Regions from separate parts of the Actinoallomurus sp. CA-150999 genome, predicted to be linked through region 4. Evidence: riboswitches for the same ligand, from Rfam matches in the RefSeq annotation. Region 4 holds a riboswitch; each other region holds the start of a gene.
What was found. Region 4 has a riboswitch for cyclic di-AMP ahead of ACQP2O_RS50520 (NlpC/P60 family protein). Riboswitches for the same ligand answer to the same signal wherever they lie in the genome.

Region 1: linked by a shared signal. The riboswitch ahead of ACQP2O_RS45075 (CHAP domain-containing protein) and the one ahead of ACQP2O_RS50520 (NlpC/P60 family protein) in region 4 are both predicted to bind cyclic di-AMP.
Region 2: linked by a shared signal. The riboswitch ahead of ACQP2O_RS15250 (C40 family peptidase) and the one ahead of ACQP2O_RS50520 (NlpC/P60 family protein) in region 4 are both predicted to bind cyclic di-AMP.
Region 3: linked by a shared signal. The riboswitch ahead of ACQP2O_RS42875 (CHAP domain-containing protein) and the one ahead of ACQP2O_RS50520 (NlpC/P60 family protein) in region 4 are both predicted to bind cyclic di-AMP.

What each region holds. Positions count from the first base shown of each region.
Region 1 covers NZ_CP192063.1:9,793,355-9,801,153, forward strand. The annotation lists gene ACQP2O_RS45060 (IclR family transcriptional regulator) at 1-526, shown strand, start outside; gene ACQP2O_RS45065 (ATP-binding protein) at 619-2,886, opposite strand; gene dhaL (dihydroxyacetone kinase subunit DhaL) at 3,404-4,084, shown strand; cyclic di-AMP (ydaO/yuaA leader) riboswitch at 4,165-4,301, shown strand; gene ACQP2O_RS45075 (CHAP domain-containing protein) at 4,313-5,014, shown strand; gene ACQP2O_RS45080 (PQQ-binding-like beta-propeller repeat protein) at 5,145-6,536, shown strand; gene ACQP2O_RS45085 (RNA-binding S4 domain-containing protein) at 6,723-7,106, opposite strand; gene ACQP2O_RS45090 (Ppx/GppA phosphatase family protein) at 7,217-7,799, shown strand, end outside.
Region 2 covers NZ_CP192063.1:3,205,431-3,213,229, forward strand. The annotation lists gene ACQP2O_RS15240 (NlpC/P60 family protein) at 49-1,056, shown strand; gene ACQP2O_RS15245 (NlpC/P60 family protein) at 1,091-2,068, shown strand; cyclic di-AMP (ydaO/yuaA leader) riboswitch at 2,343-2,510, shown strand; gene ACQP2O_RS15250 (C40 family peptidase) at 2,571-3,062, shown strand; gene ACQP2O_RS15255 (hypothetical protein) at 3,146-4,486, shown strand; gene ACQP2O_RS15260 (M48 family metallopeptidase) at 4,637-6,019, shown strand; gene ACQP2O_RS15265 (acetate uptake transporter) at 6,059-6,724, opposite strand; gene ACQP2O_RS15270 (glycosyltransferase family 4 protein) at 6,901-7,799, shown strand, end outside.
Region 3 covers NZ_CP192063.1:9,317,269-9,325,067, reverse strand. The annotation lists gene ACQP2O_RS42880 (LuxR C-terminal-related transcriptional regulator) at 1-2,575, shown strand, start outside; cyclic di-AMP (ydaO/yuaA leader) riboswitch at 2,996-3,141, shown strand; gene ACQP2O_RS42875 (CHAP domain-containing protein) at 3,334-3,879, shown strand; gene ACQP2O_RS42870 (cellulase family glycosylhydrolase) at 4,218-5,999, shown strand; gene ACQP2O_RS42865 (cellulose binding domain-containing protein) at 6,070-7,125, shown strand; gene ACQP2O_RS42860 (transporter substrate-binding domain-containing protein) at 7,252-7,799, shown strand, end outside.
Region 4 covers NZ_CP192063.1:10,911,753-10,919,551, reverse strand. The annotation lists gene ACQP2O_RS50530 (LacI family DNA-binding transcriptional regulator) at 44-1,033, shown strand; gene ACQP2O_RS50525 (GntP family permease) at 1,109-2,521, shown strand; gene ACQP2O_RS50520 (NlpC/P60 family protein) at 2,666-3,685, opposite strand; cyclic di-AMP (ydaO/yuaA leader) riboswitch at 3,691-3,829, opposite strand; gene ACQP2O_RS50515 (inositol monophosphatase family protein) at 4,056-4,334, shown strand; gene ACQP2O_RS50510 (FtsX-like permease family protein) at 4,390-7,233, opposite strand; gene ACQP2O_RS50505 (FtsX-like permease family protein) at 7,522-7,799, opposite strand, start outside.

The DNA.
Region 1 (7,799 bases), 1.1 Mb from region 4:
CATGATCTGGGCCGACGCGCTGGCGACGCGGGTGAACGAGGCGATCTGGGTCGGGGTGCTGACCGGTGATCACGTGCTGGTGGTCCACCACGTCTTCCGGCCCGAGGGAGCGGTCCAGATCCTGGAGGTCGGGGCCACGATCCCCTGGAACACGTGCGCGCTGGGCAAGGCGATCGTGGCGTTCGGGCCCGAGGCCACGGAGACGGAGCTCCTGGGCAGTGAGCTGGGCGTGCTGACCGGCGCGAGCGTGAGCGACCCTGAGGCTCTCGCCGAGCAACTGACGGTCGCGCGGAGCGTCGGGTACACGATCGAGGATCAGGAGTCCGCCCTGGGCGACGCCGGTGTCGCGGCACCGGTGTTCGCGCGCTCCGGCGATGTCGCGGGCGCCATCGGCGTGGTCGGTCCGGTCGAGCGGCTGCTGTCCGAGTCCCGGCGGGAGGAGATCGCGGTCGCCGTACGGGAGACGGGGCGCAATCTCTCGCGGGAGCTCGGAGCCACCCGCGGCCGTACCCGGCGTGCCGGCTGACCGGAGAACGCCTTTGCCGTACGGGGCCGGCCCCGAACGGCGTTCATCAATGGTGAATCGCCTTCTGGCTTCCCGGTGGACGTCGGGTGAGGTCAGCCGATGCCGTATTCCGCGGCCCACACGGCGGCGACCTGGGTTCGGGAGGTGAAACCCATCTTGTACAGGATGCGCCCGACATGGCCCTCGGCGGTGCGCGGGGCGATGACGAGGGCGCTGGCGATGTCCTTGTTGCTGAAGCCTCGCGCGACGAGCTCCGCGATCTCGCGTTCCCGGCGGGTGAGGGCGCCGGCGACGCCCGTTCGAGCCTCGTCCGCCGTTTCGGACGCGGTGGGCTCTTCATCCCGGGCTCGGGCGATCGCCTGCTCGGGGGTGAGCCGTCCGCCGCGCGCGTGGGCCTCGGCGAACGCGTCCTGGCCGAGTGCTCGCCTGAGGCCGATCTCGCAGTCGGCGTGCGCACGCGCCACCGGCCCGAGTCCCGGCAGCGCTGCCCCGGCCGATCGCCAGAGGGCGTCCGCGGCGCCCAGCAGCTCGGCCGCGTATTCAGGCCGATCCTGATCGGCGGCGATCCAGCTCAGCGCCTCGACGCAGTGCGCGAGGCCCAGGCGCTCCGAGGGGACACGCGGCGGACGCAGGGCCTGACGGATCACGCCGGTCGCGGCCCGCGCGTCACCGCGTCGCCACAGGTCCAGGCCGCTGATCAATTGCGCTTCCCGGCGGGACCATCGGGCACCGGCCGCCTCGCACATCTCCTCGCATTCACGGCATAGCGCGGTGGCGCGGGCGTCGCCCATGAAGACGGCGGCCGTGGCCAGGTGCAGCAGCGTGGTCCACGAACGGCCGTGGTCGCCCGCGGCGCGGTAGTAGGCCAGCGCCCGGGTCAGCAGCGCGCAGGCCCGCGGGAAGTCCTCTTTCAGCACCGCCGCCAGACCGGTCAGCTGGACCACCCCGGCCAGCTGCGCCTGGTCGTCGAGCCGCTCGGCCAGTTCGCGGCACTCCTCCAGCAGCGGCGCCGCCGCCGGGAGGTCGCCGCGCCGCAGGCACAGCCAGGCGTCGGCCCACAGCGCCCTGGCCCGTGCGGCGCTGGGAGCGGGATCCGCGGCGAGGGCCCGCTGCAGCAGGCGGTGGCCGTCGCCCAGAGAGGCGAATGACAGTGGATGGCTCCACAACGCGGCGGCCATCTCCAGACCGGTCCGCTCCTCGCCCGGCTCGTTCAGGCAGGACTCCAGCACCGCGGCCCACTCGGCCTCTTCGCCGGCCATCCGGTCGACCCATTCGACCTGATGAGGGCCGAACCACTCGGCTCCGGCCTGCTCGGCGAGGTCCCGGTACCACTCGCGGTGCCGCCGCCGTACGGCCTGCTCCTCACCGGACTCGACCAGCCGGTCCTGCCCGTACCGGCGCAGTGCCGTCAGCAGCCGGTACCGCGTCCGAGAGCCGTCGGCCTCCCTGCCGAGGATCGACTTCTCCACCAGGCCGGCCACCGCCTCCAGGACGGCGTCGGTGAGGATGCCGTCGTCGCATATCCGCTCCGCCGTCTCCAGATCGCACGCGCCGGAGAAGACCGACAGCCGGGCCCATAGCGTGCGCTCCTCGGCCGAGCACAGGTCGTAGCTCCAATCGATCAGCCCGTGCAACGTCTTCTGGCGCGGACTCGCGACCGGGGAGTCGCTGCGGAGGAGCAGGAAGAGCTGATCCAGCCGATCGACGATCTGCTCCACCGACAGCATCCGCATCCGCAGCGCCGCGAACTCGATCGCGAGCGGGAGACCGTCCAGCCGATGACAAAGCCCCGTCACCGCCGCGGCATTGGCGTCACAGACGGCGAACTCCGGCACGACGGCCGACGCCCGCTCGCCGAACAGGCGCACCGCCGCGTACCGCAGCGCCGTGTCCGCCGACGCCTCATCGGTCTCCGGCACGGGAAGCGACGGCACTTCCAGGACATGCTCCCCGTTGGCGCGGAGGAGCTGCCGGCTGGTCGCCAGGATCCGCACATCGGTCGTCAGGCACAGGAGGTCCCCCACCAGAGCCGCGCACTCGTCGATCAGGTGCTCGCAGTTGTCCAGCACCAGCAGCATCCGTTTTCCGGCGAGATGCCGCGCCAACCCGGCCGGGTCCTCGACGTTCCGGAGGCCGAGAGTCTCCGCGACCATCCGTACGGGCGACTTCGGCGTCTCCGACGCGACCAGGTCGACGAGCCACACCCCGTCGGGGAACGCTCGCCGGGCTTCGGTCGCGACGCTCAGTGCCAAGCGGGTCTTGCCCACGCCGCCGATGCCGGTCAACGTCACCAGACGGCCGGCGCCCAGCAGCCGCTTCACCTCGGCGAGTTCGCGCTCACGTCCGATGAAACTCGTCATCTCCGTCGGCAGGTTTCCCACCGGTCGGCCTGTTACGGCTGTTCGCATTTCCTCTCCACGTCAGAAGATCGTCCGATCTCCTCTGACCGGCTAGGACATATGCCTGATCGCCACCGATGAAATGGCCGCCGGCCTGCCGCCTGTGCGTCGTTGCCGGGGGCAGGAGATCATCCGCTGCCGATCTTCGCAGCGGCTCGACCGCCCCGCCGGACAACGGGGGTGGGGACGGTCGGCAGGTTGTTATGAACATCAATCTAGAACTCTGAATTCGGTTCATCAATAGCGAACGACCTGCGGATTTCATCCGCTCTCAGCATGCGAGACAGATGCCGGACCGCTGCTCCTCGGTGTTCTTACGGGACCGTCACCGGCCGAGACGCCCGTACGCCCGTCGGCTGCGGATCTCCGAACTCGGTTCCGCATCCGTGAACCGGCTTCTGATCACACGGTCGACGAGGGCCATGACCCACGATCAGGCTGACGGCGTCCCCGGTGGCCACTCGGCCATCCCGTTGCCATGAGCCTTAGCCTGGTCGGTAACGATGTCACCAGACTCACCGCCTTGGACAGCGAAATGGACATCGAGACGACCTTGGCGTGGGTGCGGGGGATCACCGCGGCCATATACCGCGATGCCGACTATCTCACCCGGCTGGACGCGGCCATCGGCGACGCCGATCATGGCGTCAACATGCAGCGTGGCTTCTCCGTCGTGCGAAGCACGCTCAATGGCAAAGAATTCAACACGGTAGGGGAAATTCTCACTAAAACCGGTACCGCGTTGTCGTCGAGCGTCGGCGGTGCGGCGGGCCCGCTGTACGGGATGGCGTTCCGCGCCATCGGCAAGCAGCTCACCGAACCGAGCGTGACCGCCGAACAATTGCTCGCGGCACTGCGGGCCGGCCTGGAAGCGGTTCAGAAACTGGGTGCCGCTCGCCTCGGGGACAAGACCATGATCGATGCTTTCGGTCCGGCGGTGGAGGCGTTCGAGGCGGCCGTACGCGGCGGAGCCGCCCTCAGCACGTCCGCCTCCGCCGCCGCGGACGCCGCGGAAGAGGGCATGCGCGCCACCATCCCGATGATCGCCCGCAAGGGCCGCGCCTCCTACCTCGGGCCCCGCAGCCAGGGCCACCAGGACCCCGGCGCCACCTCCACGGCGCTCATCTTCCGCGCGCTCGCCGAGGCGGTGGCGCCCTGAACGCTCGTCCCCGGGCGGACACCGCTCCCGCCGCCGCTGCGCCGGACGTGACTTACGCTGTTGTACGAACCGCTCGCACGAGCGAGCGCCCGCTGAATCCGCAGCTCGCGGAGCCGGGGACCCACCGAAGTGTTGGGGTGAATCGGCACATCGTGCCGTAGGGCAGCTTCCACGCCCGAACCCGTCAGCTAACCCGGTAAGCGGCATGGAAGCCGAAGGAGTACCCCTGTGTCCGCTCGACATCCCCCTCCGTCCCGGCTGAAGCGCACGGCGCTCAAGGCCGCGATCGCCGGTATCACCCTGGTCGGTGCCGCCGTGGCCACCGAGCTCTCCGTGAGTGCGGCCCCGCACTTCCGCGGCCCCGTCTCCGTGGTGGCCGACCACGATCCGGTCCCGGACCTGGACACCGTGCTCAGGCGCATGATCGTGCTGAAGGGTCACTCCCAGGTCTCCGCCGCCGACGTGCTGAAGGTCGCGCTCTCGCAGGTCGGCACGACGGCGGACGCGGCCGGGAGCACCAAGTTCAACCAGTGGTTCATGTCCACCCCGGCCGCCCAGACGGGCGCCCAGCGGTACGGCGGGAAGATCAGCGACTACGCCGACGCCAGTTGGTGCGACATGTTCGTCTCCTGGGTCGGCGCGCGGGCCGGCGCGCCGGGCATCGGAGTCGACGCGTTCACGCACACCCATGCCCAGTGGTTCCAGCAGCGGGGCCGGTGGGGCGCCGTCCCGAGGCCCGGCGCCGTCGTCTTCTTCTCCTTCTCGGGCGACAAGACCGTCGGCGGCATCGAACACGTCGGTCTCGTCGTCAAGGACGATCGCGACGGGACGATCGAGACCATCGAGGGCAACACCGACAAGGCTGTCAAGATTCGCATCCGCCCCGTCTCCGAGGTCGTCGGGTACGGCTACCCGGACTACCTCCGCTAGCTCCCCACGGAGGCGACGGTGGCCGCCGGGGCCGCGGCGGGCGCCGCGATCGCGCTCGGGATGCGCGGTATCCGCGGTGCGATCGCCGAGCGCCCTGCGCGGGACCGCCGACTGTGGCGAGAATGGGGCCATGGGCAGGGTCGCGTACGGCGTCGCACTCATCGTCCTCACCGCCGCCACGGCATGCGGCTCCGGCGACGGGTCGAGAGCGGACACCCGTTCACCCGCACCGAGCGGCGCCCCCACGAGCACGTCGGCGCCGGCGCGTACGGCCGTGTCCTGGCCGACCTACCACGGATCGAACGACCGCGCCGGGTACGCCGCCGGCTTCCCCGCCCCGCGTACGCTCGCGGACGCCTGGACGGCGCGGCTCGACGGAGCGGTGTACGGGCAGCCGGTCGTCGTCGGCGGCACGGCGTACGTCGGCACGGAGAACGACACCGTCTACGCGCTCGACCTGGCGACCGGGCGGCAGGTCTGGAAACGGCACCTGGGCACGCCCGTGCCGCAGTCGGCGCTGCCCTGCGGGAACATCGACCCGCTCGGCATCACGGGGACGCCGGCGTACGACGCCGCGACGCGCACGGTGTTCGTCGCGGCCGAGACGACCGGCGGGCGCCACACCCTGGTGGCGCTGAACACCGCCGACGGCAGCGTACGGTTCACCCGCGGCCTCGACGTCGCGGCCGGCCGCGAAAGCAAGGCGGAACAGCAGCGCGGCGCCCTCTCGGTCGCCGGCGGCCGGGTGTACGTGCCGTTCGGCGGGCTCGACGGCGACTGCGGGAACTACGTCGGCTACGTCGCCGCGTACAAAACCGATGGCCAGGGGCCGGTCGCCTCGTACGCCGTTCCGACCAGCCGGATGGGCGGCATCTGGGCGCCGTCCGGCCCGGCCATCGGCGCGTCCGGCGACGTCTACGTCGCCGTAGGGAACGGCGCGAGCGTCGGCGGGCCCTACGACGGCAGCGACTCGGTGCTGCGGCTGTCACCCGACCTGTCCCGCCGCTTGTCGTACTTCGCGCCGAAGAGCTGGGGCAAGGAGAACAGCGAGGACCAGGATCTCGGCTCGACGGGCCCCCTCCTGCTCCCGGGAGAGCGGGTGCTCATCGCCGGCAAGACGGGCGACATCTACCTGCTCGACGCGCGCGACCTCGGGGGGATCGGCGGCCAGCGCGCCTCCCTGCCCGGCTGCGTCTCCTTCGGAGGGATGGCCCGGTCAGGGTCCTCTGCGTTCCTGCCCTGCGAGAACGGCCTGCAGCGCGTCGACGTCTCCTCCGGCGGCGACCTGCGCCGGGTCTGGACCGCGCGAGCCGCCGTCAAGGGATCGCCGGTCGTCGGCGGCGGCGCGGTATGGACCCTCGACACCGACGCAGGCGTGCTGCACGCCCTGTCCCAGTCCAACGGGAGCTCCATCGCCTCGCGGCGCGTCGGCACGGTGACCCGCTTCGCCTCCCCGACCCTCGCCGGGTCACTCGTCCTCGTCCCCACGACGCAGGGCGTCACCGCCATCAGCGTCCACTGACACGGGCCGACGGCCAAGCGGCGTGCACCGGCGCTGGCACCGGCCGACGGTGTGCACTGACGTGGGCCGACTCGCCATCAGGGTCCGCTGACCCGGGCCGATGCGCTGTCCAGCGTCCACTGGCCCCGGGCCCGACGGGCACTCCCCCGCATTCACGCGTGCGCCGGTGCCGGTCGGCGGGCGTGTTCAGCCTTGGCGGCGGCCGAGGAGCCGCTCGATCTCCCGCCGGTCGCGCTTGGTGGGCCGCCCGGCGCCGCGCTCGCGCCGGGCGATCGGAAGCAGGGCCGCGCGCGGGGGCGGCGGCGGGCTGTGGTCGGTGTAGCACTCGACGGCGACGGGAGCGCCGACCCGCTTGCGTACGACGCGTCGCACCTCGACGATCCGCTCCCGTCCGGCAAGGCGGACACGCACGCGGTCACCGGGCCGTACGGCGGCGGCCGGTTTGACGCGCTCGTCGTTGACCCGGACGTGACCGGCCCGGCAGGCGGCCGTGGCCAGCGAGCGGGTCTTCACCAGCCGTACCGACCAGATCCACACATCGACCCGTACGGTCTCCTGATCCGCCGCCATGGGACAGACCCTACCCGGGTCGGCGGGAGCGGTGCCGAAACCGTCGTTTCGGCACCGCGTGAACCGGGCATCACGCATTACTCGCCGTCGCCCTGGGTAGTCAGGCGGACATGCGCACCGCCATTTTGGACGTCGGGTCCAATGCTGCCCATCTGAAGGTCGTTGACCTGATCGCAGGCGGTCCGATCCGGACGGTCGCGTCCGCCAAGGAACCGACCCGGCTGGCCGGGGCGATCACCGCCGGTGGCCGGATCGGCCACGCGGCGGTCGACCGGGTGGTGGCATCGGTGGGCATGATGGCACACGAGGCCGCGCGCGTCGGCGCCGTCGAGTTGATCCCCTTCGTGACGTCCGCGATCCGCGACGCCGCCAACCGGGAGGAGATCCTCGGGCGCGTCGCCGCCGAGACGGGCGTCACGCTGGGGTTCCTGGCCGGTCAGGACGAGGCGCGGCTGACGTTCGTGGCCGTACGCGCGTGGTACGGCTGGTCGGTCGGGCCGATCGTGCTGGCGGACATCGGCGGCGGCTCCATGGAGATCGCCACCGGGGACGGCGCCGAGGCGGACACCGCGCTGTCGATGCCGCTGGGCGCCGGCCGGCTCACGCGGGACCACCTGCCGTGCGATCCTCCGCGTGGCAAGCAGGTCGGGCGGCTTCGCGCGCACGTCGCGGACCGGCTGGCCGCCTACGGCG
Region 2 (7,799 bases), 4.2 Mb from region 4:
ATCGTGGCAACACAGCGCAGTGCCGACGACTCAGCCGTCGGATGGTCGGTGAGCGGCGGCATCGGCGGTCGCCTCCTGGCCACCCTGTGCATCGCCGCCTCAGCGGCCCTGGTTTTGCCCGCCGGCACGGCGGAGGCGAAGCCGAAGCAGACGCTGAGCGAGGCGAAGGCCAAGCTGACCAAGCTGAACTCACAGGCCGACCAGCAGGACAACGTCTACAACAAGGCCAAGTCCCAGTGGCAGGCGGCCGACAAGCGACTCAAGGCGCTGAACGCCTCGGTCAAGCAGCAGCGGCAGTCCTGGGCGGACCTGAGGGTCCGCGTCGCGCAGATGGCCGCGTCGGCGTACAAGAGCGGTTCGAACGACGCGGACATCCCCACTCTGGTGTCGGCCAAGGACCCGCAGGCCGTCCTCGACCAGATGTCGGCGTTCGCGCAGGTGTCGAAGAACCGCTCCACCGAGCTCACCCAGTTCCTGAACGTCGCGCAGCTGCTGCAGCGGCAGGAGTCGCAGGCCAAGCAGGCCGCGACCGATCTGGCGCAGAAGAAGAACGCCGCTCTCGTCCAGAAGAAGAACATCGAGAAGACGATCGCGCAGCAGAAGGCCCTGATCAAGAAGCTGGGCCCTGCGGCCGGCACCGGCAGCGGTGACGACAGCGGTCCGATGCCGAGCAACTGTGGCGGCGGCTACACGGGGTCGGCGACCGGCAAGGCGCGCACCGTGCTGGTGTGGGCCTACAGCAAGTGCGGAACCCCGTACCTCTACGGCGGCAACGGCCCGCGCTACGACTGCTCCGGTTTCACGATGAAGGCTTACGCGGAGGCCGGGGTGAGCATCCCGCGCGTCGTCCCCGACCAGTACAACGCGACCAGCCGGGTCTCGCGGGCCAACCTGTCGCCCGGCGACCTGGTGTTCTTCGACAATCTCGGGCACGTCGGCATCTACGTCGGCGGCGGCAAGTTCATCCACTCGCCGCACACCGGGTCGTACGTGAAGATCGACAGCCTGAGCAACCCCTGGTACAGCTCGCACTACGTCGGCGCGGGCGCGCTCTAAGGACACGATCACCATGGCCAAGGAGCGTACGATCATGTCCAGAACCGCGCGCTGGTCCGTGACGACCGCCGGGTTCATCGCCGTCGCCGGGCTGTCCCTGCCCGCCGTTCCGGCGCACGCCGACCCGGGCAACTCGCTGAGCGCGGCGAAGAAGTCGCTCGCGAAGCTCAACGACCAGGTCGACCAGCTGGGCAACCAGTACAACAAGACGAAGGCGGACTACAAGGCCGCCCAGGGGCGGGTCAACGCCCTCTCCAAGTCGGTGCAGGCGGAGCGCAAGACGTTCCAGGCGCTGCGGCTGCGGGTCGCCCAGCTGGCCGTCGACGCGTACAAGACCGGGGACAACGGCTCGATCCCCCAGCTGCTCGGCTCGAAGGACCCGGACGCCGTGCTGTCGCAGATGTCGGCGTTCACGCAGATCGCGCACAACCGCACGGCGGAGTTCCAGCAGTACCTCGCCTCCGCCCAGCGGCTCGAGCGCGAGCAGGCGCTGCGCGTACAGGCGGCTCAGCAGCTCAAGTCGAAGAAGACCCAGCTCGAGCAGCAGAAGTCGCAGGCCGACGCGGCCGTCAGGAAGCAGCTGGCGCTGATCCACAAGCTCGGCGGCAACATCGACCCGGGCAGTTCCACGGAGAACTGCTCGATCCTGGCCACGGGCAAGGCGGAGATCGTCCTGAAGTTCGCCTGCGCCCAGCTCGGCAAGTCGTACGTCTTCGGCGGCGCGGGCCCGAACGTCTGGGACTGCTCCGGGATCACGATGGTGGCGTTCGCCAAGGTCGGTATCAAGCTCAACCACTGGGTGCCGGACCAGTACGACGCCAGCAAGCGGGTGTCCAAGGCGGACCTGCAGCCCGGCGACCTGGTCTTCTTCCACGACCTCGGGCACATGGGGATCTACGTCGGCAACGGCAAGTTCCTCCACGCCCCGCACACCGGCGACGTCGTGAAGATCTCCAACCTGAGCGACGCCTGGTACAGCTCCACCTGGGTCGGCGGCGGCCGGCTGCTCTGAGGACCGCCGGGCAACTGAACAGCGGACGAGGGCGGGCCGGGCGGAGACTCCCGGGGCACGGAGAGCATCCGGCCCGCCTGCAACGTCATCGCGATCTTCCGCACCGATCCACGGTGCGGGGTGTCACCTGCGGCACACGCCATGCGCCGCTCGACCGGAAGCGTTTCCGCCGGCGGCGGCGCTAGGGACAGCGCCCCCGATGGTGGACCGGTTCCGGTTTGTCAGGAATGCAGAGAAACGGTCATCACCGACGTGGTCCAACGGGGGCCATGGGTGGCCGTGAGCGCCTAATCCGCGGGCACGCGGAACCGGGGAACCAACCGCGCACGAGCGCGGCTTCACGGGGGTGAATCGGGGCGCCTGTTCTCCCACAGGCATGCCGTAGGGCGGCTTCCACGCCCGAACCCGACAGCTAACCCGGTAGGCGTAGTGGAAGGAGAGACCCCTGTCTCGCAACCCCTCGACCGCTTCGTCCCTGCGCCTTCGCCTCGCCGGAGGCATGGTGGCCGCGGGTGCGGTCCTCGCACCCGTCGCCCTGACGGTCCCCGCGGCGCACGCCGCGACCCCCCAGTCGACCGTCACGGCGCAGAAGAAGCACAAGTCCTGGAGCCAGCGTCACAAGGCCGGTCTGAAGGCGGTCGACATCGCCCGCAAGCAGATCGGCAAGTGGTACCGGTACGGGGGCGCCGGCCCCAGGACGTTCGACTGCTCCGGGCTGGTGCAGTACTCCTACCGCAAGGCGGGCATCCGCCTGCCGCGCACCGCGGGCCAGCAGCACCGGCACATCAAGCGCCACGTCCGGTGGCAGAACCTCGCCGTCGGCGACCTGGTGTACTTCAACTACAACAACCACACCGGGATCATCTCCAAGGTGAAGGGTCACAAGATCTGGATGATCCACGCGTCGCACACCGGCACGCAGATCAAGCAGGTCCGGATCGACAACAACAGCTACTACCGGAGCGAGTTCTACGGCGCGGCTCGCCCGTACTGAGCCGGCTGAACCGGCTCGATCCGCCGGGGTCGTCCAGATGGGCGGCCCCGGCTTTCTCAGCTTCGCCCGCTACTATCGCGCGCATGTCGTCGGCGCGCTCCGGGCAGGCACGGGTCGCCGCGCTGGCCGGGGTGGCGATCGTGTTGCACCTGGTCACCGCGGTTGGCTACGTCGCGCTGCACCACGGCGCCGACCGTACGGCCGCGTCGTTGCGCAGCGCCACGGCGGCGCCCACGCCCAGCACGGCCACGGTGACGGCCATTCTGCAGCGCCGTTCCCGCGCGATCCTCGCCCATGACCGCGCGGCCTTCCTCGCCACCGTCGACCCGTCGGCCCAGGCGTTCCGCGCCGGGCAGGAGACGTTGTTCGACAACCTGACGAAGATCCCCCTGGCGACCTGGCGCGAGTCGCTCGCGGACACCCGCGCCGCGGCCGCCGCCGACGACGGCTGGACGGCCCGGCTGACGCTCACCTACCGGCTGCGCGGTTTCGACGCGGCCGACGTCGCCTACACCCAGTACCTCACCTTCGGCCGGAGTAAGGACGCGGGCTGGGTCGTGTCCGGCGACGGGTCCACGCACGGCCTGCGCGACGACCCGCAGATCTGGGACGGCGGCACCCTCACCGTCATCCACGGCCGGCGCAGCCTCGTCATCGGCGAGGACGACTCCGGAGTCGCGGACGGCACCGGGGCCACCGACGGGCCGCAGACACGGACCGCCGAGCTGCGCGACATCGCCAACCGGCTCGACACCGGCATCGGCCTGGTCTCCGACGTCGTCGGCGACCGCTGGTCACGCCAGGTCGTCGCCTTCGCGCCGGCGACGGAGCAGGAGGCCGAAGAGCTCGTCGGCGACGTCCGGAACCTCGGCGACATCGCCGCGCTCGCCACCGTCAGCGGCGCGGCGGGTGACTCGGGGCAGGGTGCGGATCGCGTCATCATCACCCCCACGGCGTTCGACCGCCTCAACGGACTGGGACGGCACGTCGTGCTCACCCACGAGCTCGTGCACGTGGCGATGGGCGGCGCCCGCGACAGCCGCACCCCCATGTGGCTGATCGAAGGACTCGCCGACTACGTCGGTTACAAGAAGGCCGGCGTCTCGACGCGTGCGGCGGGACGCGAGCTCGCCGCGCAGCTGGCCGCCGGCGACGTGCCGGCCGCGCCACCGGGGCGGAGCGCGTTCAGCGGCTCGGGCGAGCGCCTGTCCGCCGCGTACGAGGAGGCATGGCTGGCGTGCCGGATGATCGCGGAACGCTATGGTGAGAGCCGGCTGGTGCGGCTGTACCGGACCGCGGAGGCGGAGCCCGGCGACGCGGGGGACCCGCGAATCGAGGACCGCGCCCTGCGGGCCGTGCTCGGCATAGGTTCGAGCGAGTTCGCCGCGCAGTGGCGCGCCTACCTACGCAAGGAGCTCACGTGACCGAGCCGGGCGGTTCGAGGCTCACTGTGGAGTCTGTGGTGTGGTGGCGGGGCGGCTGTCCGTGTGAGGAGCTCACGTGATGATGTGGGGCGGTTCGAGGCCCACTATGGAGTCTGCGGTGCGGCGGCGCTCTCCGCGCGAGGAGGGCGCGTGACGGAGCCGGGCGGCGCGTCGCCGTCCGCTCTCGTGTCCGATCGCGAACCCGGCCGCGCAGCGCCGTCGGAGGGCTCCCGGCGGGCCGCCGCCATCGCCGCGGCGGTGCTCGGCGCGCTGCTCGTCGCCGTGATCGCGGTGGTGACGCCCTGGCATCCGCTGCCCGGCGGCCGGACCGCCGCCGACCCGGCCCTCGACTTCACCCGGGACCAGATCGCGCGCAGCGAGGCCTTCAGCGCCGCGCTGGATCCCCCCGCGTACGCCTCGATCGTCGTCGGCCTGGTCGTCGTCCTCGCCCTGGGCCTGACGCCCTGGGGCGCCCGGCTGCTCGGACTGGTCACCGGATCGCGCCGGTCCGCCACGGCGGGTGCGAGCGTCCCGCTGTGGCGGCGGACCGTGCGAGTGGTCGCGGTCGCCGTCGTGCTGTCCGCGCTGACCCAGCTCATCGCGCTGCCCTTCGCCGCGTGGTCGGAGTCCGTGCTGCGGCGGTATCACCTGTCGACCCAGAGCTGGGGGTCGTGGCTCACCGACCAGCTCATGGGATTCGGGGTGAGCCTCGTCATCTGGGTCGTGGCGCTCGTGGGTCTCCACCTGCTGATCCACCGCTTCCCCCGCCACTGGTGGGCGGCGGCGGCCGCGGGCGGCTTCCTGCTCGTCACGGCGGCCTCGTACGCCTACCCGGTGGTCGTCGAGCCGCTGTTCAACTCCTTCACCTCGATGCGCGCCGGGCCGCTGCGGACGGATCTGCTCCGGATGGCCCGCGCGGACGGCGTGCCGGTCCGCGACGTGCTGGTCGCCGACGCGTCCAAGCGCACCACCACGCTGAACGCCTATGTCTCCGGGTTCGGGTCGACTCGGCGGATCGTGGTCTACGACACCCTCCTCGTGTCGGAGTCACCGAAGGAGGTCGAAGCCGTCGTCGCGCACGAGCTCGGCCACGCCAAGCGCAACGACGTGCTGACGGGGACCCTCGTCGGCGGTGTCGGGGTCGCGACCGGCGCCTGCGTCCTCTACCTGGTGATGACCTCGCCGCGGCTGCTGCGCCGCGCGGGCGTGCGCTCGGTGGCCGACCCGCGCTCCACCGCGCTGCTGCTGGCCGCGGTGACCGTCCTGGCCCAGATCGCCGCGCCCGCGGAGAATCTCATGAGCCGCCGCATCGAGGCACGGGCCGACGTGCACTCCCTCGACCTGACGCGCGACCCGGCGACGTTCACGGCGATGCAGCGGTCCCTCAGCCTGAGCGACCTCGACGATCTGTCGCCGAACCCGTTCGCCTACGCGCTGTGGAACACCCATCCCTCGGGGCCGGAGCGCATCGCGATGGGACGGGCCTGGGCGCGCCTGCACCACGTTCCCGTGCCGCCGCCCGCACGCCACTGAGCTTCGGGCTCAGGGGCGTACGGGCGGTGAGCGTGCCGGCTACTCGGTGACGGGGCTGGTCGTGGCGGCGGCCGGGCGCGCGCCGAACGGCGAGCCGACGGGCAGGGCGTACCGGCCGCCCATTCCGTTCACGACGCCGGCCGCCGAGGCGTACCAGGCGACCAGCGCGGTGAGGACGCCGACCCAGCCGCCGAACTTCACCATGCCGCTGCTGTGGGAGAGGTTGCCGATGAACAGGATGATCTCGGTCAGCTCGAGGGTGAGGAACACCCCGAACACCGCCGCGTTCACCTGGGTGCTCCACAGGAGCATGTACGCGTTGAAGATCGCGAACGCCAGCAGGATCCAGCCGAGGTCGTTCTGAATCAGGTCCTCAGGGTTCGCCTTGGTCGCCGCCGCGGTGGCGGCGGCCGTCGGCGCGACCCAGCGGACGTACAGGGCCAGGCCGATCCAGAACCCGCCGTACGACGCGAAGGCGGTGGCTCCGAAGACGTTCCGGTTGCGGAACTCCCACATGCCGGCGAGCAACTGGATCAGGCCGCCGTAGACGAACGCGTATCCGAGCCAGGCGTCCGTGCCGTCGGTCCACCCGGCGTTCTTGGCGGAGAGAAGGAACGTGGTGAGGGCGAACGCCGCGAGCCCGAGCGGGGCGGGGTCGGCGATCCCGGATAGCGGGGTGGACGGGGGTTGGGGGGTCTCGGTCATGGGTGGCTCCTCCTCGTCGTGAAGCTCCCACCGCCGTGCCTCGTCAGGTCCGTAACATCGCGGGCCCGGCGGGGATGGGCGGCCACAAATGACGCGCCCTAACACTAACTCCCTGTTTCGCATTGGTCACGGGGGTGCGTCAGGTCAATCTGATCACTCGTGCGATGCTGGCAATGATGAGGAAGACGCTCGTCGTGACCAACGACTTCCCGCCCCGGCCGGGCGGCATCCAGGCGTTCGTGCACAACCTGGCGGTCCGCCGGCCGGCGGGCTCGCTCGTCGTGTACGCGCCCGCGTGGGAGGGCGCGGCGGAGTTCGACGCCGCGCAGCCGTTCCCGGTGGTCCGGCACCCGACGACGCTGATGCTCCCCGTGCCCGCGGTGCTGCGCCGCGCCCGCGAGATCGTCCGGGCGGAGGGCTGCGACTCGGTCGTCTTCGGCGCGGCCGCGCCCCTCGGACTGCTCGCCGCGCCGCTGCGGCGGTCGGGCGTCGAGCGGTTCGTCGGCCTCACGCACGGCCACGAGGCGGGCTGGGCGGCCCTGCCAGGGTCGCGGCGGCTGCTGCGCCGGATCGGCGACGAGGTGGACGTCCTGACCTACCTGGGCGACTACACCCTCAGCCGGATGGCCCGCGCGCTGTCGCCCGCGGCGGTCACGCGAATGCGGCGGCTGGCCCCCGGCGTGGACGAGACGGTCTTCCGCCCCGGCGCGGGCGGCGAGGAGATCCGGGCGCGGCACGGCCTGGCGGACCGCCCCGTCGTCGTGTGCGTCTCCCGCCTGGTCCCGCGCAAGGGCCAGGACGCGCTGATCCACGCCTGGCCGCACGTGCTGCGCGCGGTCCCGGACGCCGCCCTGCTGATCGTCGGCGGCGGCCCGTACCGTGCCGACCTGGAACGACTCCGCGTCGAGCTGGACGTCGCCCACGCCGTACGGCTGACCGGCGCCGTCCCCTGGGAAGAGCTGCCGGCGCACTACGACGCCGGCGACGTGTTCGCCATGCCCTGCCGGACCCGCCGGCGGGGCCTCGACGTCGAGGGGCTCGGCATCGTCTACCTCGAGGCGTCCGCCACCGGGCT
Region 3 (7,799 bases), 1.6 Mb from region 4:
AGGGCGGGAGTTCGGACCGCCGACGTGCTTCGAGCCGTTGCTCTCCGCGCTCGGCGGCTGCGACGGTGAAGGGCCGGTCCGGTGGGCGCGTGAGCGGCCGTGGATCGTCGAGAGGCTCGGGTCCGCGCTGGTGGAACGCGCCGGCGCCGGTCCGGTCATGGTGGGCCTCGACGACCTGCAATGGGCGGATCCGGCGGCGCTGACGGCGATTCAGACCCTCTCGCGGCGGCTCGCCGCCGTTCGCGTGGTGTGGCTGCTGACCCGCCGGACGACGGATCACGCGACGGACGCCGGCCGCCTGTTCGACCGGCTCGAGCGGGACGGCGCCGTCCGGTTCACGATCGGCCCGCTCGACGACGCCGCCGTGCGGCAGGTCGCGACGGACGTGCTGGGAAGCGATCCCGACGCGGACGTTCTGCGCCTCGCCGGCGAGGCGGGCGGCGACCCCGCGTTGGTCACCGAACTGCTGTCCGGGTTGCTGGCCGAGGGGTCCGTCCGGACCGTCGACGGGCACGCCCGGCTCGTGGCCGTACGGCTCCCCGGCCGGGTCGAGGACGACGTCAGGCGTCGTCTCGACGCGGTCGGCCCGGCGACACGTCAGCTGCTGAGCGTCGCCGCGATCATCGGCCGGTCGTTCGCTCCGGAGGACGCGGCCGAGCTGCTGGGGACCACGCCGGCCGCCCTCCTGCCCTGGATCGACGAGGCGTTCTCCCGAGGGCTCCTCGCCGCCGGACCGGACGAGCTCTGCTTCCGCAACGACCTGGTGTGGCGGGTCACCGCCCTCACCGTGCCCGCGCCGGTCCGGCGGGCGCTGCACCGGCAGATCGGGGACCTCCTGCTCACGCGGGGCAGGACGGCCGCGCTCCCCGCCGCCTCCCACCTCATTCGGGGCATCCGGGCGGGCGACGCCCGGGCGCTGACCGCACTCGACCGGGCGGTGGCCGAGGTGATCCCCGCCTCCCCGCGCGCGGCGGCGGCGCTCGCCACGCACGCCCTCCGGCTGACCGACCCCCGGGAGCCCGCCTGGCCCGCCCGGGCGCTGACGGCGATCCACGCCCTCACCGCGGTGGGCCGGCTCGAAGAGGCCGCGGAGCTCGTGGACTCGCTGTTCACCCGGCCGTTGCCGCCCGCCTCGTACCTCCGGCTGCACTGTCTGCGCGCCGAGCTCCTGTACCTCCGAGGGCGGGCGGCCGAGGCCGCGGCCGAGGCGACCGCCGTCCTCGGCCGGCCGGGCGTCCCCCGCGAACTCCGGGACGAAGCCGAACTGGTCCTGCTCGACGCGCTGGCCGGGGCGGGCGACGACGCGGGCGTGCGCGCCCACGCGGATCGGATCGTGTCGGCCGCGGCCGGGCACGGCGACGCGCTGATCACCGGGGCGCTGATCCGGCTGGCCCTGTCCGACTGGGGTGCGGGGCGGCTGACCGACGGACTGGGCCTCGCCCGTGAGGCCGTACGCCGGGCGAGGTCCGCGGAGGCGCGCCGCCTGCACCCCCGGATGATCCTGGCGATGCTGTTGACCGACGTTCGCCGGCTGGACGAGGCCCGCGCGGTGATGGGGACCGCGGGGGAGGACGCCGAAACGATTGGGAACCTGGCCTGGGCGGCGGCGCCCGGCGTCATCCGCGCCCGCCTCGACCTGGCCGCGGGCCGGTTCCCCGAGGCCGTCGCCGAGGCCGAGGCCGCCCTGGCGAGCACGCGCGACCTGGGACCGCACCTGCTGACCTCGTCCGCGCTGGCGGTGCTGGTCGCGGCGACGCTGCGGGCCGGCGATCTGAGCGCGGCGTGGCGGTACGCCGAGGCGGAGCGGCCCGCCCTGTCCCAGTACGGATCGCCGCGCGCGGAGGCCGGGTTCCATCTCGTGCGGGCGCAGGTCGCCGCCGCCCGCGACGGGCCCGCGTCGGCGGAGGAGGCCGTCGTACGGCTCTGCGACGAGGCCACGGCGAACTGCTGGACCTTGGTCGGCGAGCCGACCGCGGCACCGTGGCTCGTACGGACGGCGCTCGCCCTCGGCGACCGGGCCCACGCCGAGAGGGTGGTCTCGGCGATGGACCGGCTGGCCGCCGACCACCCCGTCTTCTCCAGCGTCGGTGTCACCGCGACGCACGCACGCGGCCTGCTCGACCGTGATCGGGTCGCTCTGCGACGCGCCGCCGAGCAACACGTCGACCCGTGGGCCGGCGCCTCGGCGGCGGAGGATCTGGGAAGCCTGCTCGCGGCGGACGGCCCCGGGACACGCGGGGAGGCCATCGCCGGCCTGGACGCCGCGCTGGCGGCCTATTCGGCACTCGGCGCGATCCGCGACGCCGCTCGGGTCCGCCGCCGGCTCAGGCGGCTGGGCATCCGGCGCCGGCACTGGAGCCGGGCCGACCGGCCGGTCTCCGGCTGGGCCAGCCTCACCGACACCGAACGCCGTGTCGCCGAGCTCGTCGCCCAGGGCCTGACCAACCGCGAGGTCGCCGACCAGCTGTTCATGAGCGCGCACACGGTCGCCTTCCACCTGCGTCACATCTTCCGGAAGCTGGATGTGACCTCCCGGGTCCAGCTGACCCGGCTCGCGCTGGAGGCCGGCGACTGATCCCCGGCGGGGACGCCCCTCGGATGGCATGCGACCTCTCCCGTCACATCCGCATCATTGTGAAAATTGGCCTTTCTGATCCCACAATTCAATAGAGGACACTGCATCCTCATGAGTTGTGTTCTGAGAGGCTAAGCGGCACCGGTCTCGGCGGTTGAGTGACCCAGATCACACAAAAGCCTGGTGCCGTCTGCGTGTTTTGTCCTGCTATGTTCCTATAACTCTTGCGGCGCTCGTACGCGTCGCCCGCATATCCGCTGGTGATGGTCAATCCGTCGGCCCGGGCAAGGGTGCGTTTGCGAAAACGCATTGTCCGGGGCGAATTCGGCCGATCTGGCTCATATTCAAAATTACACAACCCCCTACGCCGCCATCACAATGGCGGCCATTCCCCAACCCTCTTTTGACGCCGCCCGCCCTGCGGGCGACCCGCTGAATCCGCACCCCCGCGGAACCGGGGACCCACCAGAAGTCCCGGGGTGAATCGGCACGCCCCCCTTGTGCCGTAGGGCAGCTTCCACGCCCGAACCCGTCAGCTAACCCGGTAAGCGGCATGGAAGCCAAGGAGTTCCCCCATGCCCTGTGTCCCCCGACCCGAGAAAACGCCATCCGCATTCCGTTTCATTCCAGCCTTCGCCGGCGTCGCAACGGCCGGTGCCGCCGCGATCATTTTGACCTCGGCCGGACCGGCCGAGGCGTCATCCGCCGTTTCTCTTCCTGACCACGCCGCGGTCCCGTTCCCCCCGGCAAGCCGGCCCGTGCAGTGGCCCATCCCCGGCAGGGGACTGGACGCCAGGCCCAAGGACGAGCCCAAGGTGCAGAAGGTGCCCACCGCCGCCGACGCGCTGAAGCTGGCCGTCTCCCAGGTCGGCACCACGGAGACCGCCGCCGGGGGCACCAAGTACAACCAGTGGTTCATGTCCACGCCGTTCGCCAAGAGAGGCGTCCAGCGAGACGGCGGGGCGATCAGCGACTATGCCGACGCGAGCTGGTGCGACATGTTCGTCACCTGGGTCGGCGCTCAGGCGGGCATCAAGGGAATCGGCGGCGACGCCTTCACCCCGGAGCACGCCCGCTGGTTCAAGCAGCAGGGCCGCTGGGGCAGCGCTCCTAAACCGGGCGCGGTGGTGTTCTTCTCCTGGAGCGGCGGCGGCATCGACGGCATCGACCACGTCGGCCTGGTCATCAAGGACAACCACAACGGCACCATCCAGACCGTCGAGGGCAACACCGACAACGCCGTGCGTATCCGCACCCGAAGCACCGATCAGGTCGTCGGCTACGGCTACCCCCAGTACGGCTGACGACCGCTGTCCCCCCGCGTCGGCGTCGGGCCCCCAGAGGGCCCGGCGTCGACGCATGCTGCCACCGTCCCGGTGTTCGGTGATCTTGTTCGGTCTCGAGGAGACCCCCGCGCTCGCTCGCCGGGCGTGAGTCGTCCGGAGGAGCCGGTGGCCGCGGCACGCGCGGCTGAAAGTTTCAGCCGCGTTCCCGGTCCTGTCCCAGGTCGGCGTGCGTCTGCGCGTCCGGAGGCCGGGGTGCTCTTGCGATGCGATCGGGGGCGGGTGATCGTTGCCAGCGCCCGCAAACGCCGGAGCAGGACCGGGTGCCGCTTCGCCGCCTTTCGCCAGGGAGAACGCCCATGCCGATCCACCGGAGCTCATGGTGCAGAGCCGTGCTGGCCGCGGTCGCGGTACTGCTCGCCGGATTGGGGCTCGCCACGATCCAGACCGCCGCCCACGCCGCAGTCTCGTGTTCTGCCACGTACGCCAAGAGCTGGGACAACGGGAGCGCGTTCGGCGCGAACATCACGGTGACCAACACCGGTGATCCGCTCACCGGCTGGACGCTGAGCTTCGACTTTCCCGACAACCAGGTGATCACCCAGATGTGGGGCGGCGTGCCCTCTCCGGCGGTGCCCACCCCGGCGGGTGGGGCCATCACCGTCACCCCGACCTCGTACAACGCCGCCCAGGGCGCCGGGGCGACCTGGACCGTCGGCTTCAACGGCACCTACACCGGCGCCAACAGCGCTCCGAGCGTCTCGTGCGCCGGCCCCGGTTCCGGAGGAACGCAGCAGGCCCTGGTGGTCTCCCCGACGAGCGTGAGCGTGCCCGAGGGCGGGACGGCCGGCTACACGGTCCGCCTGAACGCTCAGCCGTCCGGCGACGTGACGGTCACCAGCACCGCGGGCACCGGTGACGGCGACATCACCGTGGTGAGCGGCGCGACCCTGACCTTCACCACGTCCGACTGGAACACCCCGCAGACCGTGAAGCTCGGTGCCGCCGAGGACCCCGACAGCACGAACGGCACCCGGCCGATCACCGTGGCGTCCAGCGGCCTGACGTCGGTCACGGTCAACGCCACCGAGGCCGACAACGACGGCGGCGGCACCGGAGGACCGGCACCCGCGCTGCACGTCTCCGGCAACCACCTCCTCACCTCGACCGGCGCCACGTACCGCCTGCTGGGCGTCAACCGGTCCAGCGGCGAGTTCGCGTGCGTGCAGGGCAAGGGCATGTGGGACAGCGGTCCGGTGGACCAGGCCTCGGTCGACGCGATGAAGGCCTGGAACATCCACGCGGTCCGGATCCCGCTTAACGAGGAGTGCTGGAACGGCACCGACGGCACGCCCAACGGCGCCACGTACCAGCAGAACGTCAAGGACTACGTGAACCTGCTGGTCGCGGGCGGCATCACGCCGATCGTCGAGATGCACTGGAACCACGGTCAGTACACGGGTCAGGGCGCGGGCTGCTCGGACACCACCGCGACCTGCCAGAAGCCGATGCCCGACGCGCAGTACGGGCCGACGTTCTGGACCGGCGTCGCGAACGCCTTCAAGGGGAACAACGCGGTCGTCTTCGACCTGTTCAACGAGCCCTACCCGGACGCCGCCGCGAACTGGGACGCGACCGCCGCCTGGACCTGCTGGCGGGACGGCGGCACCTGCACCGGCATCGGCTACCAGGTGGCCGGCATGCAGTCGCTGGTCAACACGGTGCGCGCCACCGGCGCGACCAACGTGATCATGCTCGGAGGCGTCGCCTGGTCCAACGACCTGAGCCAGTGGCTGACCTACAAGCCGACGGACTCGACCGGCAACCTGATGGCCGCCTGGCACACCTACAACTTCAACACCTGCTCCAACACCTCCTGCTGGGACAGCCAGGTCGCCCCCGTCGCCGCGAAGGTGCCGGTGCAGGCCGGTGAGATCGGCCAGAACTCCTGCGCCCACGACTACATCGACCAGGTGATGGCGTGGGCGGACGCGCACGGCATCGGGTACACCGCCTGGACCTGGAACGCGTGGGGCTGCAGCCAGGGCAACGTCCTCATCAACGACTACAGCGGTACCCCCACCAGCACGTACGGCGAGGGTTTCAAGGCCCACCTGCTCACCCAGAACCCGCTGTCGTAGAACCTCGCGGCCGGGCCCGTCACCTGGCGGGCCCGGCCCGGTTCGCGGAGAACACGCCCGGGAGCCACCCATGCTTCGCAGATTCGACCTGTACGCCCTGCTCGCCGCGCTCCTCGTGGCGCTCGCCCTCTGCCTCGCCCTGCCCGCGCGATCGGCGACGACGTCCGTCCGGATCATGCCGCTCGGCGACTCCATCACCGCCGGGCCCGGCTGCTGGCGCGCGATGCTCTGGCACCACCTGCAGACGGCCGGATACACGAACATCGACTTCGTCGGCAGCGTCCCCGACGGCGGCTGCAACTACGGGTACTCCTACGACGGGGACAACGAGGGCCATGGCGGCTACGCCGCCACCGGCATCGCCGACCAGAACCAGCTGCCGCCGTGGCTGGACGCGGCCAAGCCCGACATCGTCCTCATGCACCTGGGCACCAACGACATGTGGGGCGGCACCATCCCCACCGACAAGATCCTCGCCGCGTACACGAAGCTGGTCGGCCAGATGCGGGCGAACAACCCGAACATGAAGATCCTCGTGGCGCAGATCATCCCGATGAACCCGTCCGGGTGCTCCACCTGCGCGGCCGGTGTGGTGGCGCTCGACAAAGCGATCCCCGGCTGGGCCGCGGGCCTCACGACCGCGCAGTCGCCCATCGTGGCCGTGGACCAGTGGACCGGCTTCGACGCGGCCACGGACACCGGCGACGGCGTGCACCCGAACGACACGGGCTTCCAGAAGATGGCCGACCGCTGGTACCCACCGCTCGCCCAGGCGCTGGGCGCGGCCCCGCCGCCCTCGTCCCCTCCGCCGACCGATTCCCGCTGTACCGCCACCTACCGGGTGGTCTCCCAGTGGAGCGGCGGCTTCCAGGGCGAGGTCACGGTGAAGAACGACTCCTCGGCCGCCTCCACCGGGTGGACGGCCACCTTCTCCTTCGCCGACGGGCAGCAGATCAGCCAGTCGTGGAACACCGTCCTCACCCAGAACGGTGCCGCCGTCACGGCGCACAACGCGGCCTACAACGGCGACCTGCCGGCCGGCGCGTCGACCACATTCGGTTTCACCGCCGGCTGGAACAACACCACCAACGCGCCACCGCAGGTGACGTGCACATTCGATGGCTAGGATCCGACTCTCGGTGCACGCGGTGCTTCCGTGTGATGATGATCTGCCCGAATTGCGTGCCCGGCACGACGTGGTGCGGACGCGCGGCTCGGTGCCCCGTCCCCACTTCGGAAGCAGGAACGATCCGTGCGGCGTACCACCACACTCTCCGCCCTGGCCCTCGCTCTCGTCACCGCCGTCGGCTGCGCCGTCTTCACCACCGCGCAGGCCGGCTCCGCCGCGCCGAACGGCGCCCGCACCCTGCTGGACGCGGTGCCCCGGCGCGGTGTGCTGCGGGTGTGCACCACCGGTGACTACCGGCCGTTCAGCTACCTGGACCCGAAGACGAACACGTACAGCGGCATCGACATCGACATGGCGAAGAATCTGGCGAGCAGCCTGGGGGTGAAGGTCGGCTTCGTGCCCACCACGTGGGCGAAGATCGTCGACGACCTCGCCGCGCGCAAGTGCGACATGAGCATGGGCGGCGTCTCCGTGACCCTGCCGAGGGCCCAGAAGGCGTACTTCAGCACGCCGTACCTCACCGACGGCAAGGCCGCGATCGCCCGCTGCGCCGACAAGGACGAGTACCAGACCCTGGAGGGCATCGACCGGCCCGGGGTCCGGGTGATCGTCAACCCGGGCGGCACCAATGAGCAGTTCGTCACGGCGAACATCAAGAAGGCCACGATCAT
Region 4 (7,799 bases):
CGGAACCGGTTTCGGAGCCTCGGAGTCCTGGAAAGGACGGCCGATGAGGCGCGTGACGCTTGCCGACGTGGCCCGGGCTGCGGGAGTCGCGAAGGCGACCGCCTCACGCGCGCTGTCCGCGGACCACCCGGAAGTCGGCGAGGCGACTCGGACGCGGATCCAGGAGATCGCGAAAGAGCTGGGCTACCAGCCGAGTCGGGTCGCGCAGGCGCTGCGCACCGGCCGCTTCCGATTGATCGTGCTGCACGTGTCGCCGGCCGATTCAGGCTGGGCGGGGGTGCTGTCCGGGGCGATGGCCGAGGCCGAACGCCATGGCTACCAGGTGCTCGTCCGGCCGGTCGGGCCGGACGGTTCGATGCCGCCGCAGGACCCGGCGGAGCTGCCCATCGACGGCACGATCCTGGTCGGCCCGGTGCGGACGCCGTCGGGCGGGGACCGCTCGCGACCGGTGATCGTGGTCGACGAGGACCTGGTCGACCCGGAGGCGACGATCGTTCGGACGGCCAACTGGAGCGCCGGGTACCAGGCCGGCCGCTATCTGATGCGGCAGGAGCGTACGTCGGTCGTCGTGCTGCTCCCGCACAACGCGGCCAGCGGCGCTCGTGCCCGTGCGGCCGGCTGCCAGTCCGCCTTCGCCGAAGCCGGACTCAAGTTCTCCTCCGACCGGATCGTCGAGGTCGGGGCGGACGCCCACGTGGCGGTCGACCATGGCCCGCGCTTCGACGCGCTCTTCAGCTGCTCCGATGACCTCACCCTGGCCGCGCTCGGCTCGCTGCGCCGGGCGGGCAGGCGAATCCCGGAGGATGTGGCGGTGGTCTGCTTCGGCGACGAGCGCACCGCCCGGCTGGCCGAGCCGTCGCTCGCCGCGGTCCCGCGTCCGCTGCCGGAACTGGGCGCGCGTGCGGTCCAGTTGCTGGTGCGCGCGATCGAGGGCGCCCCGGAGCCGCCCGAGGTCCACGAGTTGCCGGTGCGCCTGATGCCTGGTGCCGCCGACGATCGCTCTGCGCGTGAGCCCGCCGACATCCGACCTTGACCTCCGCCCTCCGCGTCCGCCACACTTCCGGAACCGTTCCGGAACCGGTTCCGGAGGTATCGAGGAGGTCCTGCGGTGGCAACGTCGACGCCTGGGCTGATAGCCGTACTGATCGTTTCGGTTGCCCTGCTCTTAGTGCTGATCAACTCGCGGCTCAGGTTGAATCCCTTCATCGCCCTGCTGGTCGTGTCCATCGGGGTCGGACTGGCGGGCGGCGAACCCGTCGCCAAGATCGCCGATTCGATCGAGAAAGGTGCCGGCGATGTCCTCGGCAACGTCGGCATCACACTCGCTCTCGGCGCCATGCTGGGCCGTCTGCTGGCAGACTCCAGCGCCACGGAAGTGATCGCCGCAGCGGTGGTGCGCCGGTCGACACCGCGCACAGTGCCGTGGCTGATGAGCGCTGCGGCGTTCGTCATCGGCATCCCGATGTTCTTCGAGGTCGGCCTCATCGTGCTGCTGCCGCTGGTGTTCAGCGTGGCGGACCGGATGCGCAGGCAAGGGCACGCGCGCTACTCGCCGTACACCATGCTCGTGATCCCCACCATCGCCGTACTCGCCACCCTGCACGGCATGGTCCCGCCCCACCCGGGACCGCTGGCCGCCGTCGCCGGACTGCACGCGGACCTGGGCAAGACGATTGTGCTCGGCCTGGTCTGCGCCGTGCCCACCGTCATCCTGGCCGGCCCCGTCTTCGCGACCTGGATGGCCCCGCGGATCGACGTCTACCCCGACCAGGCCCTGGTCGACCAGTTCGTACGGCAGCGCGCGGACGACGCAGAGCCTGCCGTACGGGGCGACGATTCTGCAGCAGCGCAGCGGCCGGTACCGATCGCCTGGGCGGTGACCTGCATCCTCATTCCGGTGGTGTTGATGCTGCTGCGCACCATCGCGGAGATCGCCCTGCCCGACGGAAACCAGCTGCGTAGCGCGACCCTCTTGGTGGGTACGCCCGTCATCGCGATGCTGGTCGGTTTCCTCGTCGCGCTGGTCGCACTGGGACTGGCCCAAGGCAGGTCAGGGGAAGCGGTGCGGCAGTCCGTCACGGAGAGCCTCAAGGCCGTGGTCGGCATCCTGCTGATCATCGGCGGGGGCGGCGCCTTCAACCAGGTGCTGGAGGACACGGGCATCAGCCACGCCATCGCCTCGGCCGCCGGTGGAGCGCACATCAGCGTCGTGCTGCTGGGGTGGCTGCTCGCACTACTGCTCTCCGCCTCCACCGGATCGGCGACGGTGGGGATCGTCTCCTCGACCGGCATCGTCGCGCCACTGGTGACCGCGTCCGACAGCTGGCACACCTCGCTGGTCGTCATCGCCATCGGTGCGGGCTCGATCGGCCTCAACTACGTCAACCACGCGGGATTCTGGCTGGTCAAGGAGTCCTTCGGGATGGACATGGGCAAGGCCACGAAAATCCACACCACCACCCAGACGCTGGTCAGCGTCCTGGGCCTGGGGATGGCCCTCCTGCTCTCCGCATTCCTCTAGCGGCCATACGCCGATGCCGATGCGCACGCGGACGGTTGTGCGAAGGATGTTGTTGCAGCCGGTCTGGGGAAGGCGTCGATCCGGTCCAGGACGTACGACGCCTTCCCCTCGGTCCAGCGATCACGCGGGCGACGGGCCCGTTGATTACGGGCGGCCGGCGCCGACGTAGTTCGCGGTCCAGTAGCTGTTGGACATGCTGGCGTACTGCACGTCGGTGCCGGTGTGCGGGGCATGGATGAATCTTCCGCCGCCGACGTAAATGCCTTCGTGGCCAAGGCCGTCGAAGAAGACCAGGTCACCGGGCTGTAGGTCGGACTTGGAGACGTGGCGGATGGCGCTGTACTGGTCGGGGACGACGCGGGGAAGGCTGACGCCGGCGGCGCGCCAGGCCATCATCGTCAGCCCGGAGCAGTCATAGCCCGACGGGCCTGTACCGCCGAAGACGTAGGGTTTACCCAGCTGAGCCATGGCGTAATTCACCGCCTTGCTCGCCGAGCCGGACGCGGAGCCGGTGGGGCTGCTACCGCTGCCCTTGCTACTGCTGTTGCCGCTTGAGCTGCTGCTGCTTGAGCTGGAGCTGGTGGACTTGGCCAACAGTGCTTTCTGCTTGGCGATCGCTTGTTCGGCGGCGGTTTTCTGCTTCTTAAGCGTCGACGTGGTCGTGGTGACGGTCTGCAGCGCTGCCTTGGCTTCTTCCTGATCGCGCTGGAGGCGCTGGGTCGATGCCAGCAATGCCGTCATCTCTTGGCTTCGGCTATTGGAAAGCGCGACGAAGGCCGACATATTCTGCAGGGTCCCTTCGGGATCCTTGGAGGCGATGACGGCGGTGTTGCCAAGGGTGCCGTTCTTGTAGGCGGCGACGGCCATCTGCGCAACCCGAACGCGGAGGTTCTGATAGTTGGGCTTTTCAGTGGCGATCTGATTGTTGATCACTGAAAGCCGCTTCTTCGCCGCATCCAGCTGTGTCTTCGCCTTGTCGTACTTATTGGCGAGCTTGTCCACCTGGCTGTTGAGCTTGTCCAGTTTGTTCTTTGCTGCGGTCGGTGACGGCTTGGTGGCCGCGTATGCGCTGCTCGCGGGAAGAAGAAGGGCGGCGCTCGCCGTCAAGGCCGTAATGCCCCTCAGAAAGCCGGAACTTTTGAGTTGTGAATATGGAAATGCCACGTACGAACTCCTCTCCTCACGCCTACCGGGTTAGCTGTCGGGTTCGGGCGGGAGATGCCCTTCCGAGCGCCGGGCGCTGCGGATTCACCCCAGGTACCTGGGTCCCCGGTTCCCTGCACTGCAGGGATTCGGCTGACGGTCGTGCTCTTGTGTGAAGCATGGGACAGTCGAGTCCTACGGAGCGTAGGGCATCAATGTGTATAAAACCACCGAAACGTGATTTATCGTACGCTGCGTGCACCTTCCGTTACGGAGTGCAGATCACGGCGCCGTGTCGGTGCGCATGTCCTTACCGTGGGTGACTTCCTTCTGAGGCTTCCGGCTCCAGTGGAGGCGGCTTGTTGTGATCAGACTCAGGTAGCGTGCGGGAATGACCCCTGCCGCGGTGGATCGGGATTTGCTGGACTTCGCCGTTGCGCTCGCGGAGCGGGCCGGGCGGGTGGCCGCGGAGCGGTTCTTCGCGGCCGACTTCGGCGTCGTGGAGAAACGCGATGGCAGCGAGGTGACCGACGCCGATTTCGCGGTCGAAAGTCTGATCCGGACCGAGTTGCACCGCCGTTTCCCCGACGATGAGATCTACGGCGAAGAGGCAGGCGTCAGTACCGGACGTTGCACGATGAACTGCTCCACCTCATCCGCCCGGCGCTAGCGGCCGTCGACGTCGCAAGCTGATCCCGAGAAGCCGCCGACCGGCCGGCACGGAGCTATCCCGCGCGGAGGACCTCGCTCAATCGGCGCCGGCGTCGTAGCACCGACTCGACGGGTACCGCCACGGCGACGGCCACCGGCAACGCGACGATCAGCAGACCGAGCCACCACCACGGCAGCACCAGGGGCGGGTCGGCGGCCTGCCCGGTGAGCAACCGCAGAGCGAGCGGGCCGAACGTCAGGCGTGCGAGCAGTACCCCGATCAGCGGGCCGCCCACCGCGGCGACCAGCACCGGCGGCAGCAACTCGCCCGCGGCGACCCAGCGGGCGTCCCGTGGCCGCAGGCCGAGGGTCCGCAGCCGGGTCAGGGTCTGCCACCGTTCCGGCGCGCTCGCGGCCGTGCCGAGGGCGAGCCCGAGCAGTCCCAGAGCCAGCAGGATCGCGGCCGAGGCCCAGGTCAACCGCAGCAGCCCCGAGGTCAGCGGCGCCGCACGGCGTGCGCGCAGCACGTCCGCGCGGAGTACGGCGTTCGCCGCGACGGCGCTCGCGGTGACCGCTCGCGCTGCTCCCGGGCCGGTCGCCCACACCGTGTTCGGGACGGCCGGCAGTCCGGCGGCGGCGATCGCCGCGGCGTCCACGAGGATGACGTCATCGGCGTCACCGACGGCGGGTGCCGTACCGACGGCGGTGAGCCGGATGGCCGGGGCACCGTCCCGGAGCAGTTGCAGCCGCATGCCGCGCCGTAGGGTGCCATTGCTCGAGCGCACCAGCACGGGGACGTCGCCGTGACCGGTCGCCCTGAGCCGGGCGAGCGTCGGCGCGTGCGGCAGTGGGGTGGAGGCCAGCAGCCGCTGGTACGCCGAGGTGTCCACGATCACCAGGCGCGGTGCGACGACCACCGAGTCGGCGACGATGCGCGCCCGGTCGGTCACCTGCCCGGCGACGGCCTGCCGGACTCCCCGCGCGGCGGCGATGCGCCGCGCGAGCGCGGGTGTGGAGGCCGCGGCGGCGGGGGCGATGTCGAGGCGGGCGTCGGCGCCGACGGTACGCCACGCGCCGTCGGCCAGGCCCCGGTCGGCGGTGGCGTCGAGGGTGAGCGCGAACGACGCCAGCGCGGCGGAGGTCACCAGGACCAGCAGCGGCAGCACGCGAGCGGACGTCACGGCCGCCCGCGCGGTGCCGAACACCGCCAGCGGGCGGCGCGAGCGCAGTGCCCGCTTCAGCGCGAGGCGCGTCCCGGCGGGCAGCAGCCGCCGCAGGACGAGCGCGCCGGCGAGAACGCCGAGAGCGGGAGCACTCGCGGGCAGCGCCACGCCACCGTCCGCCCCGGACGCGTCGCCGGAGGGAGCGGATGGGAGGATCCCGCGCTGGTGCAGCGCGACGAAGGCGGCGACCGCGGCGATCAGAACCGCGACCTCGGCGGTGGCGCGGCGCAGCCGGCCGGTACGGACGGCCCAGCGGCGTGCGGTCCGGTTGGCGGGGACACGGCGATCGCGGGTGGCACGGGCGGCGGCGAGCGTACCGAATGCCGGGCCGGCGGCGGCAGCGGCGAGGACCACGGGGACCACCCACCCCAAGGAGGCACCCGGGGAGACCGTACGGGCCAGCGCGAGCCCGGCCACGGTGGCGGACAGCGCCACCGCAATGGACTCGAGCAGCAGTTCGGCGCCGAGGTCGGACAGCGTCGCCCCTCGTTGCCGGGCGGCGGCGAGCGCCGGGGCGCGGCGGCCGACCAGCAGGTCGGCGGCGAGCAGCAGGACCAGGACCGCGGCGGCCAGGACACCGGTGAGCAGAACGGACGCCTGCACGGACGCGGCACTGACCTGGGCGCGGACGTTCCGCAGCACGGCGTCGAGCTGCGTGTCCCACTGCAGGGAGTCGTCGAGGGCGCCGGAGGAACCGGAAGCCGCCTTGAGCGCGACCGCCCTCCCGGCGATCGCCTGGGCGGAATCCCAGGTGAGCGCGCGCGGGTCCGGGGTGAACCAGACGGTGCGCTCCAGCTGGTCCTGGTCGAAGGCGAGGCGGGCGTCGGGCAGGGAGTCGCGTGACAGCAGGCCGGCGAGCCGGGTGGTGCCCACGCCGTCCTCGCCCGAGGCGGGACGCAGCAGCCAGGGGGCCAGCCGCCAGGCGGGATCGGTGCTGTCCGTCGCCCGGAAGATGCCGCTGATCTGGACGCTTTTTACGCGCTTCCGGTCGTCCTCGAGCGGGATGCGAGCGCCCGGACGTACGTGGAGAGCGGCGGCGTCCGCTTCCGACAGGCCCACCTGCACAGGCCAGGGCGGCGCCTGGTACGGGATCTCGGCGTGGCCGTCCACCGCGGAGGCGGGGGCCCGGGGCGGGCCGCCCGCGATCCAGGTCACGCCTGGCCCGTCGCCGCCGTCGGCTGCGAGGTAGGCGAGCTGGAAGGTGCGCAGCACGCTGCCGTCGGTGACGCTGAGGGTGGTACTCGTGACGGTGGCGACGGGCGGACGCAGCGCGGCGCTCAGGCGGGAGCCGAGCGCGTCCTTGGCCCTGTCTCGGAAGTCATCGACGTCTTCGGCGAGGTGGGGAAGGCGGACACGATCGCCGCTCGGCCCATCGTCACTCTCCCAACGAGCGTGGACCAAGACGTCGGCGTCCTGACCGGCACCGCGAACCGCGTCCTGGACGGCGTCGTCGGCGGTGCCGCGCAACAGCGGCGGCACGGCGCCGGCGAGCACGGTGACGACCGCGACCACGGCGGCGGCCAGGAGCAGCGGCCCGGCATCGGCGAGGGCCCGGCCGCGGATGCTGGGCCAGTGCAGAACGGGGCGCTGTAGGCGACCGGGCGACCGCTGGTCGGGGGGCCGTCGGCGACCGGGCAGCCGGAGGGCGGGCAGTCGTCGACGACCGGGTGGCCGGGGGGTTGTTCGTCCGCTCACGATGTCACCCGTAGGTGTGCGGCGTCGGCGAGGGCGCGGCGGCGGATGCTGGGCCAATGCTGCGCGGGCGGCTGTGGGCGTCCTGGCGATCGTTGGTCGGGCGGGCGCCGGCGGCCAGGCGGCCGGAGGGCCGTTCGCTCGTTCACGATGTCACCCGCAGGTGTGCGGTACCGGCGAGGGCGCGGCGGCGGATGCTGGGCCGGTGCAGCGCGGGCGACTGTGGGCGTCCTGGCGATCGCTGGTCGAGTGGGCGTCGGCGACCGGGTGGCCGGAGGGGCGTTCGCCTGCTCACGATGCCACCCGCAGGTATGCGGCGTCGGCGCGGCGGGCCCGTACGGTGACGACGGCGGTTACCGCGAAGGTGCACCCGGCCAGCAACAGGACGAGCAGGGCGGCCTCGGCGGTCCACGGCCAGCTGGGCAGGGCGGCCGGGACGGGCGCGGCGCCGGTGTCGGATCGGACGAGGAGGGGCGCGACCAGGCGGGCGGCGAGCGCGCCGACGGCCGCACCCGTCGCGAGCAGGGGCAGCAGGATGCCGACGTGCTGGCCGAGAAGTACGGTACGGA